2 regions of the Martinezella sp. CNPSo 3959 genome follow, and region 2 is predicted to be linked to the other one. Evidence: predicted binding sites of a transcription regulator. Region 2 holds the regulator's gene; the other holds the start of a gene.
What was found. Region 2 encodes PhoB, which activates phosphate uptake and scavenging genes when phosphate is short. Its sites were predicted from a motif close to TGTCATNNANCTGTCAT; they were not measured.
Positions count from the first base shown of each region.

Region 1 (5,445 bases), on a different contig from region 2:
GCCGACGCCGATCATGATCGCGCGCAGCACGATGACGCCGAGAATGCCCCAGAAGAGCACGCGGTGCTGATAGAGGCGGGGCACGGCGAAGAAGGCGAAGATAAGGGCAATAACGAAGACGTTGTCGAGAGCCAGCGTTTTTTCGACGACGAAGCCCGTCATATAGGCAAGGCCGGAATCGGCGCCGAGATACCACCATACCCAGCCGCCGAAGGCGAGGCCAAGGGTGATATAGAACACGGAGAGCTTGATGCTCTCGCCGACGCCGATCTCCTTGTTTTCCTTATGCAGGACGCCAAGATCGAAAGAGAGAATGGCGATGACGAGCGCCAGGAAGCTCATCCACATCCAGAGTGGCTTTCCCAGCCACTCGACGAAGAGCAAAGACGTTTCCATGAGAGAAAACCCCTGTCGGCGCGGTGTCGGAAACGGTCCGACATCGCAAGAGCGCCGACGGCTCTCACCAGAGGGGCCCGGACCAGCGGGTTGGCCAATAGCTGGGAAACGACTGTTTGCCTTTCAAGGGGCTTGCGCGCATTTTGCGGCAGAGCGGCAACATCATTTGCCCGTCTCATCCGTGGCCCGACCGATGTGAATGCCGTAAATGCTTGCCCTCTCCTGTGCGACGAAATCCGCCAGGGCGGGGGGAATTTCGACGTGACCGCTGTGCCGCCCGAGGATGTGGAATCCTTTTGGAAGACAGGTTGCGATGCGGTCGATTATCTTTTCATAATCGACAACAAGCATCTCCCGTCCCGCCATGAGGCTGAAAAGCTCCGCGTCGGCGATAACGTGCTCATTTTCGCAGAACCAGTAGGAGGAGATCGTCAGGTCGGGAATATAGCCGATCGGTGCCGGCAGGTTTCGTTGCTCGAACTGGAAACGCCCAGGCAGTCCTGCAGCCGATATCAGTTCCCGGGCGAGAGAAAGCTGATGTTCGGATATGTCCAGACCGTGAAGCTGAAGCTCGGGATTGCCGGCGAGATAAGCAAAGGCAAGGCTGAAAGCACCGGAGCCGCAGCCGAGGTCACATACTCTCCTATATTTGTGAACAGTTGCCTCAAGGCTGGTGAGCGCCCGCAGGCATTTCAGGGAATTCCGCATCCCGAATGCACGCATAAAGGCATCGGCGGCGCGGCTATAGTCGAATATCTCTATCTGACGCCTGCTTTCGACGGCATTGCGCAAGGCGATGGAATCGTTGCTTGGATGATACAGATGATTGCATCTGAGCAGGACTTCGGCAAATTCTTCGAAATGCCGCGTCTGTACATCCGTGGTCATGCAAGCCGATCCTCGCCAAGGAGATTGTCTCTGGTATGATTGGAAGGGCTGTATGCGCAGAAAGCAACCCCTCAAAACTAGCCCTTGACGCTCCACAGGGCACAGCCGCGTAGCGGTGACCGCCAAGCGCCTTCGCCATATCAGCCGTGTGGCAAATGAACCGGAAATCCCTCGAAGGTCTTGAGGGTATCGAGCACGATCGCCGTCTTCACATGCTGGACCGATTCATGCGGAAGCAGCACGTCGTTGACGAAACGGGAGAGATCGGTGAGCCCGCGGGTGGCGACCTTCAGGTGATAGTCCATTTCGCCCGTTAACGCATAGGCTTCCAGCACCTCGGGCAGACCGTTGATGAGCTGCGAAAACCGGCGGGCATTATCGCGATTATGAGTGGCGAGCGTCACCGAAATGACCACGAGCATGTCCAGCCCCAGCTTCTGTCGGTCGAGGTTGGCCTGGTAGCTGCGAATATAGCCCTCCGCCTCCAGCCGTGTGCGGCGGCGCGAGCATTGCGAAGGGGATAGTGCGATGCGTTCACCCAGTTCGTTGTTCGTCAGTCTGCCGTCTTTCTGAAGCTCCTCCAGCAGGCGTAGATCCAGTTTATCGAGCTGTTCTTCCATTGCGAAAAATCCTCAAAATCCTCACGAAACGTGCGTAATATTTGCTCTTTCGGTAAAGATGGCAAGTTTTCACTCACTACGATCGGCGTAGCTTGCATGGCACTGGATTGCGGATGACGACGAATTGACAGGACCGTTTGCATGTATGCGCAGCATTTTAGGTGCGGCGCATACAATCAGGATTGCTTATCGGTTTCTGTTGTGGAATTAGCGGTTGAGAAAGTTGACCTTCTTTTACATGATTGTCATCTGGCTTTTATATGTGGGGAGCGGGAAGCAACCAAACGCAGGGGGTATAAATGCGTAAACTTCTTCTCGCCATGATGTCTGCGACCGTAATGTCCGGCGCAGCCCATGCAGCGACAGTCTATCCGTTGGACCGGGCAACGGTACTCGCCGGCTCTCCGTTCGATTTCAAGGTGGAATTCAGCAAGGTCGTGAAGCCGGAAGACGTGAAGGTCACGGTCAACGGCGAAAGCTACGATGCGGTTTTCGGCAAGGCGGCCGATTTTGTCGCCGAGGAGAAGGGTGCTGAGGACAAGGTTCTCGGATCTGCCCTGATCCTGCGTGGCGTCAAGCTCGCAAAGCCTGGCCAGTACAAGGTCGAGGTTGCTGCTGGCGACGAGAAGAAATCCGTCAATTGGGATGTCTATGGCACTTCGGCGACGCCGAAAGCCAAGAACATCATCTTCCTGCTCGGCGATGGTCTCTCGGTTGCGCATCGCACCGGCGCCCGCCTCATGTCCAAGGGCATGACCGAAGGCAAGGCCAATGGCCGCCTCGCCATGGACGACATCCCGCCGGTTGCCTTCATCGGCACCTCTTCGACCTCGGCGATTGCCACCGACAGTGCCAACACCATGTCGGCCTATATGACCGGCCACAAGTCGGCCGTGAACGCCCTCGGCGTCTACGCCGACCGCACGCCGGCGAGCCTCGACGATCCCAAGGTCGAGACCATCGGCGAGGCCCTGCGCCGCACCGGCAAGAAGTCGCTCGGCATTGTGACCACGGCCGAAGTCGAGGATGCGACGCCGGCAGCGCTCGTTTCCCACACCCGCAAGCGTGGCGACAAGGCCGATATCGTCGGCATGATGTATGACGTCAAGCCGGATGTCCTGCTCGGCGGTGGCTCGGCCTATTTCCTGGCGAAAAGCGTGCCCGGTTCCAAGCGCAAGGACGACAAGGATTATATCGCGCTCTTCAAGGATGCCGGCTATGCCGTTGCGACCGACAAGAACGAATTGGCGGCTGCTGCCGGCTCGAACCAGGACAGGCTGCTCGGCCTGTTCCACACCGGCAATCTCGACGTCACGCTCGACCGCGAATTTCTGAAGAAGGGCACTGTCGACAAGTTCCCGAACCAGCCTGGCCTTGTCGATATGACCAAGGTCGCGCTCGACAAGCTTTCCAAGAACCCGGACGGCTTCTTCCTGATGGTCGAGGGTGCCTCCATCGACAAGATGAGCCATCCGCTGGATTGGGATCGCGCTCTGGTCGATACGATCGAGTTCGACAAGGCCGTTGCCGTCGCCCGCGAGTTCCAGGCCAAGAACCCGGATACGCTTGTTGTCGTCACCGGCGACCACACGCATGGCGTCTCGATCATCGGCACGGTCGACGATAACAAGCCGGGCACGGAAATGCGCGAGAAGGTCGGCACCTATGCGGCGGCCGGCTTCCCGAACTATGAGGACAAGGATGGCGACGGCTATCCGGACCGCGTCGACGTTTCGCGTCGCCTGTTCATGGCCGCCAATAACGGCCCTGATCACTACGAGACCTTCCGTCCGAAGCTCGATGGTCCTTTCGTTCCGGCGATCCAGAACGAGAAGAAGGAATATGTCGCCAACGAAGCCTACAAGGATGTGCCCGGTGCCGTCTTCGTGCAGGGCAATCTTCCGAAGGACGAGGACAGCGGTGTCCACGCCGTCGACGACGTCGTGCTGCAGGCGGCAGGCCCCGGTGCCGAAGGCTTCCGTGGTTACATGGAACAGAGCGATGTCTACCGCGTGCTGGCCGATACTTTCGCGCTCGGCACCGAAAAGATGTAAGTCCTGACAGGCCATGTGAATAGGGCAGGCGGTGTCGAAACCGCCTGTTTTCTCCATTTTTATGAGGGTACGCGATGTCGAAGCATCAGATCGCCACCATCAATCGTCGAGACTTTCTGGCCGCCGCCGCAGCCTTGCCTGTCATGGGCATTGCGGTACGTGCCAATGCCTCGGAGAAACTAGGCTTCGGCGAGCTCTACAAGAGTTTCGGTCCGCTGGGGCTCGAATTTTCCGACAAGGTCAAGCAGTCGAGCGGCAAGGACGTCGCCATCAATGGCTTCATGGCACCGCCCTTGAAGGCGGAGGCGGCTTTCTTCGTGCTCACGGAAATCCCGATGTCGCTTTGCCCCTTCTGCTCTTCCGATGCCGACTGGCCAGATAATATCGTGGTCGTCTATCTCTCGTCCAAGCAGACATTCGTGCAGTACAACGCGCCGATCATGGCGCGCGGCGTGCTGGAGTTCGGTTCGTGGACCGACCCCGAAACCGGCTTCATCAGCCAGCTGCGTCTCAGGGACGCCTCGTTCAAGACCGTTTGATCCTCATGCTCGCTCTCGATGTTTCCGGCCTGAGGATGCAGTTCCCCGGTCTTGCCGCGCCGGTTCTCTCCATCGACCGCTTCCATCTGCCAGCGGGCGGTCGGCTTGCGATCACGGGTGCGTCCGGCTCGGGCAAGAGCACCTTCGTCAATGCGATTACCGGGCTGGAAGACATCAGGGATGGCAGCGTATCCTGGAGCGGAACGGAAATCACGCGCCTCTCCGCCGGCCGGCGCGACGCCTTTCGCGCCCGCAATATCGGCCTTGTCATGCAGGATTTTCATCTGTTTCCCGGACTGTCCGCCTTGGAGAACGTCGTGTTGCCGATCAAGCTGACCCGGCGCCTTGCGGCCAGCGAACGGGAACGAGCGCTTTATCTGCTGGCGGTGACCGGTATCTCCCGGCCGCAGCAAAAGATCGAAACTTTGTCGCGCGGCGAGATGCAGCGCGTTGCCGTTGCCCGCGCGCTGCTGTCGCGTCCGGGCGTCATCGTCGCCGACGAGCCGACCGCCAGCCTGGATCGCCAGGCAGGTAACGAGGTTGCAGAGCTGCTGCTGCAATTGTCGGCAGAAGAAGGGACGACGCTCATCGTGGTCACGCATGACACAGCGCTCGCCGAGAGTCTTGGTCGTCGCATCAATCTGGCAAGCGGGCGCATCGAGGAAGACAGCCAAGAGGTGGCCGCGCAATGATCACCTTCATCCTTGCCGATCTCAGGCGTTTCTGGAGTGGGGCGCTGGCTGTCGTCGTGCTGATTGCCCTGTCGGTCGCGCTGAGCGTGACCGTGACGCTGCAGGAGCGGGCCGTCCGTCTCGGTAGCGCCCGCGCCGCTGAGAAATTCGATCTGCTTGTCGGAGCCGCAGGCAGCGAGACGCAGCTGGCGCTTTCCGCCGTCTTTCTGCAGCCCGCGCCGCTGCCGCTGATGGACGGCGCCGTTCTTTCCCGCCT
Region 1 is NZ_JBXSOV010000013.1:33,241-38,685, reverse strand. It holds gene AC13RE_RS22700 (TerC family protein) at 1-396, opposite strand, end outside; gene AC13RE_RS22695 (SAM-dependent methyltransferase) at 559-1,188, opposite strand; gene AC13RE_RS22690 (Lrp/AsnC family transcriptional regulator) at 1,425-1,904, opposite strand; gene AC13RE_RS22685 (alkaline phosphatase) at 2,204-3,958, shown strand; gene AC13RE_RS22680 (hypothetical protein) at 4,033-4,497, shown strand; gene AC13RE_RS22675 (ABC transporter ATP-binding protein) at 4,503-5,189, shown strand; gene AC13RE_RS22670 (ABC transporter permease) at 5,186-5,445, shown strand, end outside.
Region 1: the regulator PhoB is predicted to act here: its motif matches at 2,148-2,164, upstream of AC13RE_RS22685 (alkaline phosphatase).

Region 2 (5,445 bases):
GCTCGGCGTCGCTCTGATCGGCTCGTTCTACCTGATGCTGACCGTTCTCGTGCTTGCCTTGCCGGTCGGCGTCGCCGCCTCGATCTATCTGGAGGAGTTCGCACCGAAGAACCGGCTGACGGACCTGATCGAGGTCAACATCAACAATCTCGCGGCCGTCCCATCGATCGTCTACGGCCTGCTGGGTCTCTCGGTCTTCATCAACATGATGGGACTGCCACGCTCTGCCTCGCTGGTCGGCGGTCTCGTGCTGAGCCTGATGACGCTGCCGATGATCATTATCGCCACACGCTCGGCGCTGCGGGCCGTACCGCCGTCGATCCGCAGCGCGGCGCTCGGTCTTGGTGCATCGCGCATGCAGATGGTCTTCCATCACGTGTTGCCGCTTGCGATGCCGGGCATTCTGACGGGCACGATCCTCGGGCTTGCGCACGCGCTTGGCGAGACTGCGCCGCTGCTTCTGATCGGCATGGTCGCTTTCGTCGCCAACTATCCGGCATCGCCGCTCGAACCTTCGACGGCGCTGCCGGTGCAGATCTACATGTGGGCGAGCGAAGCCGAGCGGGCCTTTGTCGAAAGGACGTCGGGTGCCATCATCGTGCTTCTCTTCTTCCTCGTCGCGATGAACATCGGCGCCATCCTGCTGCGCCGCCGCTTTGAGCGGCGCTGGTAAGGGAGGGCGCACGAAATGAACATGATGACGGAAGCCGCCAGCGAAAAAGCATTGTCCAGGAAGATGATGACGATCCCCTACAAGATGATCGGCCAGGACGTTTCTGTGTTCTACGGCGACAAGCGGGCGCTCTTTGACGTCAATTTGAAGATCCGCGCGAATACGGTTACGGCTTTGATCGGCCCTTCCGGTTGCGGCAAGTCCACCTTCCTGCGCTGCCTCAATCGCATGAACGATACGATCGAGACCTGCCGCGTCACCGGCAAGATCACGCTCGACGATCAGGATGTCTACGACGACAGCATCGACGTGGTGGAGTTGCGCGCCCGCGTCGGCATGGTCTTCCAGAAGCCCAACCCGTTTCCGAAGTCCATCTATGAGAACGTCGCCTACGGCCCGCGCATCCATGGCCTGCATCGCTCAAAGGCCGATCTCGAGCATATCGTCGAGCGCAGTCTTCAGAAGGCCGGTCTCTGGGGCGAGGTGAAGGATCGGCTCCATGATGCCGGCACGAGCCTGTCCGGCGGTCAGCAGCAGCGTCTGTGCATCGCCCGCGCCGTCGCGGTCAGTCCGGAAGTCATCCTGATGGACGAGCCATGCTCGGCGCTCGACCCCATCGCAACCGCCAAGGTTGAGGATCTCATCCACGAACTGCGGGAGAATTTCACCATCGTCATCGTGACGCACTCCATGCAGCAGGCAGCCCGCGTCTCGCAGCGTACCGCAATGTTCCATCTCGGCCACCTGGTCGAGGAGAACGACACCGATAAGATGTTCACCAATCCCGACGATTTCCGCACGCAGGATTACATCATGGGCCGTTTTGGTTGATGATGTCAGGCGCGCGGCTCATTTCACACAGTTCACCTTGAGGATAGAAAAATGGTCTCCACTCACATTCTCTCTGCCTATGACGAAGACCTGAAGTTCCTGACGCGCCGCATTGCTGAAATGGGCGGCCTGGCAGAGCAGATGGTTAGCGACAGCGTACGCGCGCTGGTCAACAGCGACACTGCCCTGGCCCAGAAGGTCATCTCCGACGACGTCGTTCTCGATCATGCCGAGCGCGAAGTCGGCGACAAGGCGATCGTCACCATCGCCCGCCGTCAGCCGATGGCGGCTGACCTGCGTGAAATCATGGGCTCGATCCGCATCGCCTCCGATCTGGAGCGCGTCGGCGATCTCGGCAAGAACACCGCAAAGCGCGTCATCGCCGTCCAGGGCACCGGTGTCCCGCGCCGTCTCGCTCGCGGCATCGAGCATCTCTCCGAACTGGCGCTGAGCCAGCTCAAGGAAGTTCTGGATGTCTACGCGACCCGCTCGCCGGACAAGGCCGTGTCGATCCGCGAACGCGACGAGGAAATCGACGCCATGTACACCTCGCTCTTTCGCGAGATGCTGACCTACATGATGGAAGATCCGCGCAACATCACCACCTGCACGCATCTTCTTTTCTGCGCCAAGAACATCGAGCGCATCGGCGATCATGCCACCAACATCGCCGAGACGATCTATTACATGGCGACGGGCGCGCAGCCGGAAGGCGAGCGCCCGAAGGACGATACCGCCAATACCGTCGGCGCAGTGACGGAATAATCCGAAAGCGAAGAAAGGAGACCATAGGCGCATGGTTCCGAGAGTTGCTGTTGTAGAAGACGAGGAAGCGCTCAGCGTTCTGCTGCGCTACAATCTTGAGGCCGAAGGCTTCGAGGTAGACACGATCCTCAGAGGCGATGAGGCCGAGCTGCGTCTCCAGGAGCGCATCCCCGATCTCCTGATCCTCGACTGGATGCTCCCCGGCGTGTCCGGCATCGAGCTCTGCCGCCGGCTGCGTATGCGGCCGGAGACGGAGCGTCTGCCGATCATCATGCTGACGGCGCGCGGCGAGGAAAGCGAGCGCGTGCGCGGGCTTTCGACCGGCGCGGACGATTATGTCGTCAAGCCGTTCTCGACGCCGGAGCTGATGGCCCGCGTCAAGGCGATGCTGCGGCGTGCCCGCCCGGAGGTTCTCTCCACGGTGCTGCGCTGCGGCGATATCGAGCTGGATCGCGAAACCCATCGCGTCCACCGCAAGAGCCGCGAAGTGCGGCTGGGGCCCACGGAATTCCGCCTGCTGGAGTTCCTGATGTCCTCGCCGGGCCGCGTCTTCTCGCGTTCGCAGCTGCTGGACGGCGTATGGGGTCACGATATCTACGTCGACGAACGCACGGTCGACGTCCATGTCGGCCGCCTGCGCAAGGCGCTCAATTTCTCCAATATGCAGGATGTCATCCGCACCGTTCGCGGCGCGGGCTACTCCATGGAGGCCTGATCGGGTATCCCCGATCAGGCATTCAACATAGCGGCGGAAACAGAAAACAGGCCCCAAGGGCCCGTTTCTTTTATCTCATCGATGGCGCGTCTCAGCCGCGTGGTTGCGCTGGCCGACGGCGTTCATGCACCGGCTGGTAGGCCAGGCGCTGATGGTAGGTGCAGTAAGGCGATGAATCTGGGCTTTCGTTGCCGCAGAAATGGAAATCGTCCTTCAGCGGATCGCCGACCGGCCACTTGCAGGTGCGCTCCGTCAGTTCCGTCAGGCCGAGGCGGCGGGAGATCGGAACGACGACGTTCGATGCCGGGCGATACTGGATTTCATTGACGGAATCGATCTCGATCTCTTCCTTCAGCATGGTTGCGCCCTGCTGGCGGGCAACCACCGTGCGGGTAGCAACGCGCGATCCGTAGGTCGCAGCGCGAGGTGCCGCTGCGCTTCGCTTCGGCGTGCGCGCTGCGGTTGTCGTGCCGCCCGCCTTCGCTCGGCCGGGGAGGTTCAGGCGATGTACCTTGCCGATAACGGCATTACGGCTCACGCCACCGAGCTGCGCAGCGATCTGGCTGGCGCTCAATCCTTCGGACCATAGCTTTTTCAGCTTCTCGACGCGTTCGTCTGTCCAATTCATGCCCTGTCTCCGCTGTCGCGTTTCCGATGGCAGAATCCCTCACCATTGCCTCGCATGGTATCGAGGCGCGAAACGCTCTAAAATTGTGGTGACTAGTTCCGCCGCATGCAGTCTAGCAATTGGTTTTTAACCTAGTGTGAGGCTGACTCCGTGACAAGAGTCGCGGGAATCTTGAGGAATCGATTTCGAGGTTTTCCCCAACTTGCTGTCCGGGCGTGGCATTTCTGCCATAGGCGCCGCCCGATGCATCTCTTTTGCCGGCAAGCGTTTTCTCGCACCTGCTAAAACGGCAGTTTTGTTGACATCGCGGTGCAAAACATCAATAGTGCCCAAGCCGCCGCAAGGCGGCATTTTTGATTTTTTCGGACCCGTTTCATCAAATGGAAGCGATCGGTCCTTAAAGTTGTGATCAGGAGATATGGCCATGGCCGAGACCACGCCGCTTTACGACACCTACTTGCGCGCTCCGCTGCGGTTCGAGCGAGGCGAGGGCGTCTGGCTGGTCACTGAGAATGGCGAACGCTACCTCGATTTCGCAGCCGGCGTCGCGGTCAATTCGCTCGGTCATGCTCATCCCCATCTTGTCGCCGAGCTGAAGGCGCAGGCCGACAAGGTCTGGCACCTGTCCAACCTCTATGAGGTGCCCGGCCAGGAGAAGCTGTCGAAGCGGCTGACGGAGGTGACCTTCGCCGACAAGGTGTTCTTCACCAATTCGGGCGCGGAGGCGCTGGAGTGCGCCATCAAGACTGCGCGGCGCTATCAGTTCGCCAAGGGGCATCCCGAGAAGTTCCATATCATCACCTTCGAAGGCGCCTTCCACGGCCGCACCATCGCAACGATCGCCGCCGGTGGCCAGGAGAAGTATATCGAAGGCTTCGGCCCGAAGGCACCGGGCTTCGACCAGGTGGAGTTCGGCGATCTCGATGCCGTGCGCGCCGCCATCACGGATGCGACGGCTGCGATCCTGATCGAGCCGGTTCAGGGCGAGGGCGGCATCCGCCCGGCGACCAACGAATTCCTGCGGGGGCTGCGGGAGATCTGCGATGAGCACGGCCTGCTTTTGATCCTCGACGAAGTTCAGTGCGGTGTCGGCCGTACCGGCAAGCTCTTTGCCCATGAATGGTCCGGCATCAAGCCTGACATCATGGCGGTCGCCAAGGGTATCGGCGGCGGTTTCCCGCTCGGTGCGTGCCTTGCGACGGCAGAAGCTGCTTCCGGCATGAAGGCCGGCACGCATGGCTCGACCTATGGCGGCAATCCGCTTGCCATGGCAGTCGGCAATGCGGTTCTCGATATCGTGCTTGCCGAAGGCTTCCTGCAGCATGTGCGCGATGTCTCGCTGGTCTTCCGCCAGGGGCTCGCCTCGCTCAAGGATCGTTTTCCTGACATCATCGAGGACGTTCGCGGCGAAGGCCTGATGCTCGGCATCAAGGCGGCCATTCCGCAGGCGGACCTGCTGCAGGCGATCCGTGCCGAGCGTCTGCTCGGCGTTCCGGCCGGCGATAACGTCATCCGCCTGCTGCCGCCGCTGGTCGTCACTGCCGAGGAAGCACGCGAAGGTTTCGCTCGCCTGGAGCGCGCTGCCGAGCGTGCGCGCGCTGCCCGCACCAAGAAATCGGCTTGAATTCAACGCCCGCTGTCGGGGCGTTCCTGCCCCACGCGGGCGTTATTGTTTTTTCTGGAGTACAGGTAAGGACATGGCTTCTCCGAAACACTTTCTCGATCTCTCTGCCGTCCCGGCTGCCGATCTGCGCAACATCATCGATGACGCGATCGTCCGAAAGAGCGCGCAGAAGGCCGGCACGGCCGACAAGCCGCTTGCCGGCAAGATGC
Region 2 is NZ_JBXSOV010000004.1:27,914-33,358, forward strand. It holds gene pstA (phosphate ABC transporter permease PstA) at 1-673, shown strand, start outside; gene pstB (phosphate ABC transporter ATP-binding protein PstB) at 689-1,504, shown strand; gene phoU (phosphate signaling complex protein PhoU) at 1,556-2,269, shown strand; gene phoB (phosphate regulon transcriptional regulator PhoB) at 2,301-2,984, shown strand; gene AC13RE_RS12590 (GcrA family cell cycle regulator) at 3,076-3,612, opposite strand; gene AC13RE_RS12595 (aspartate aminotransferase family protein) at 4,037-5,236, shown strand; gene argF (ornithine carbamoyltransferase) at 5,310-5,445, shown strand, end outside.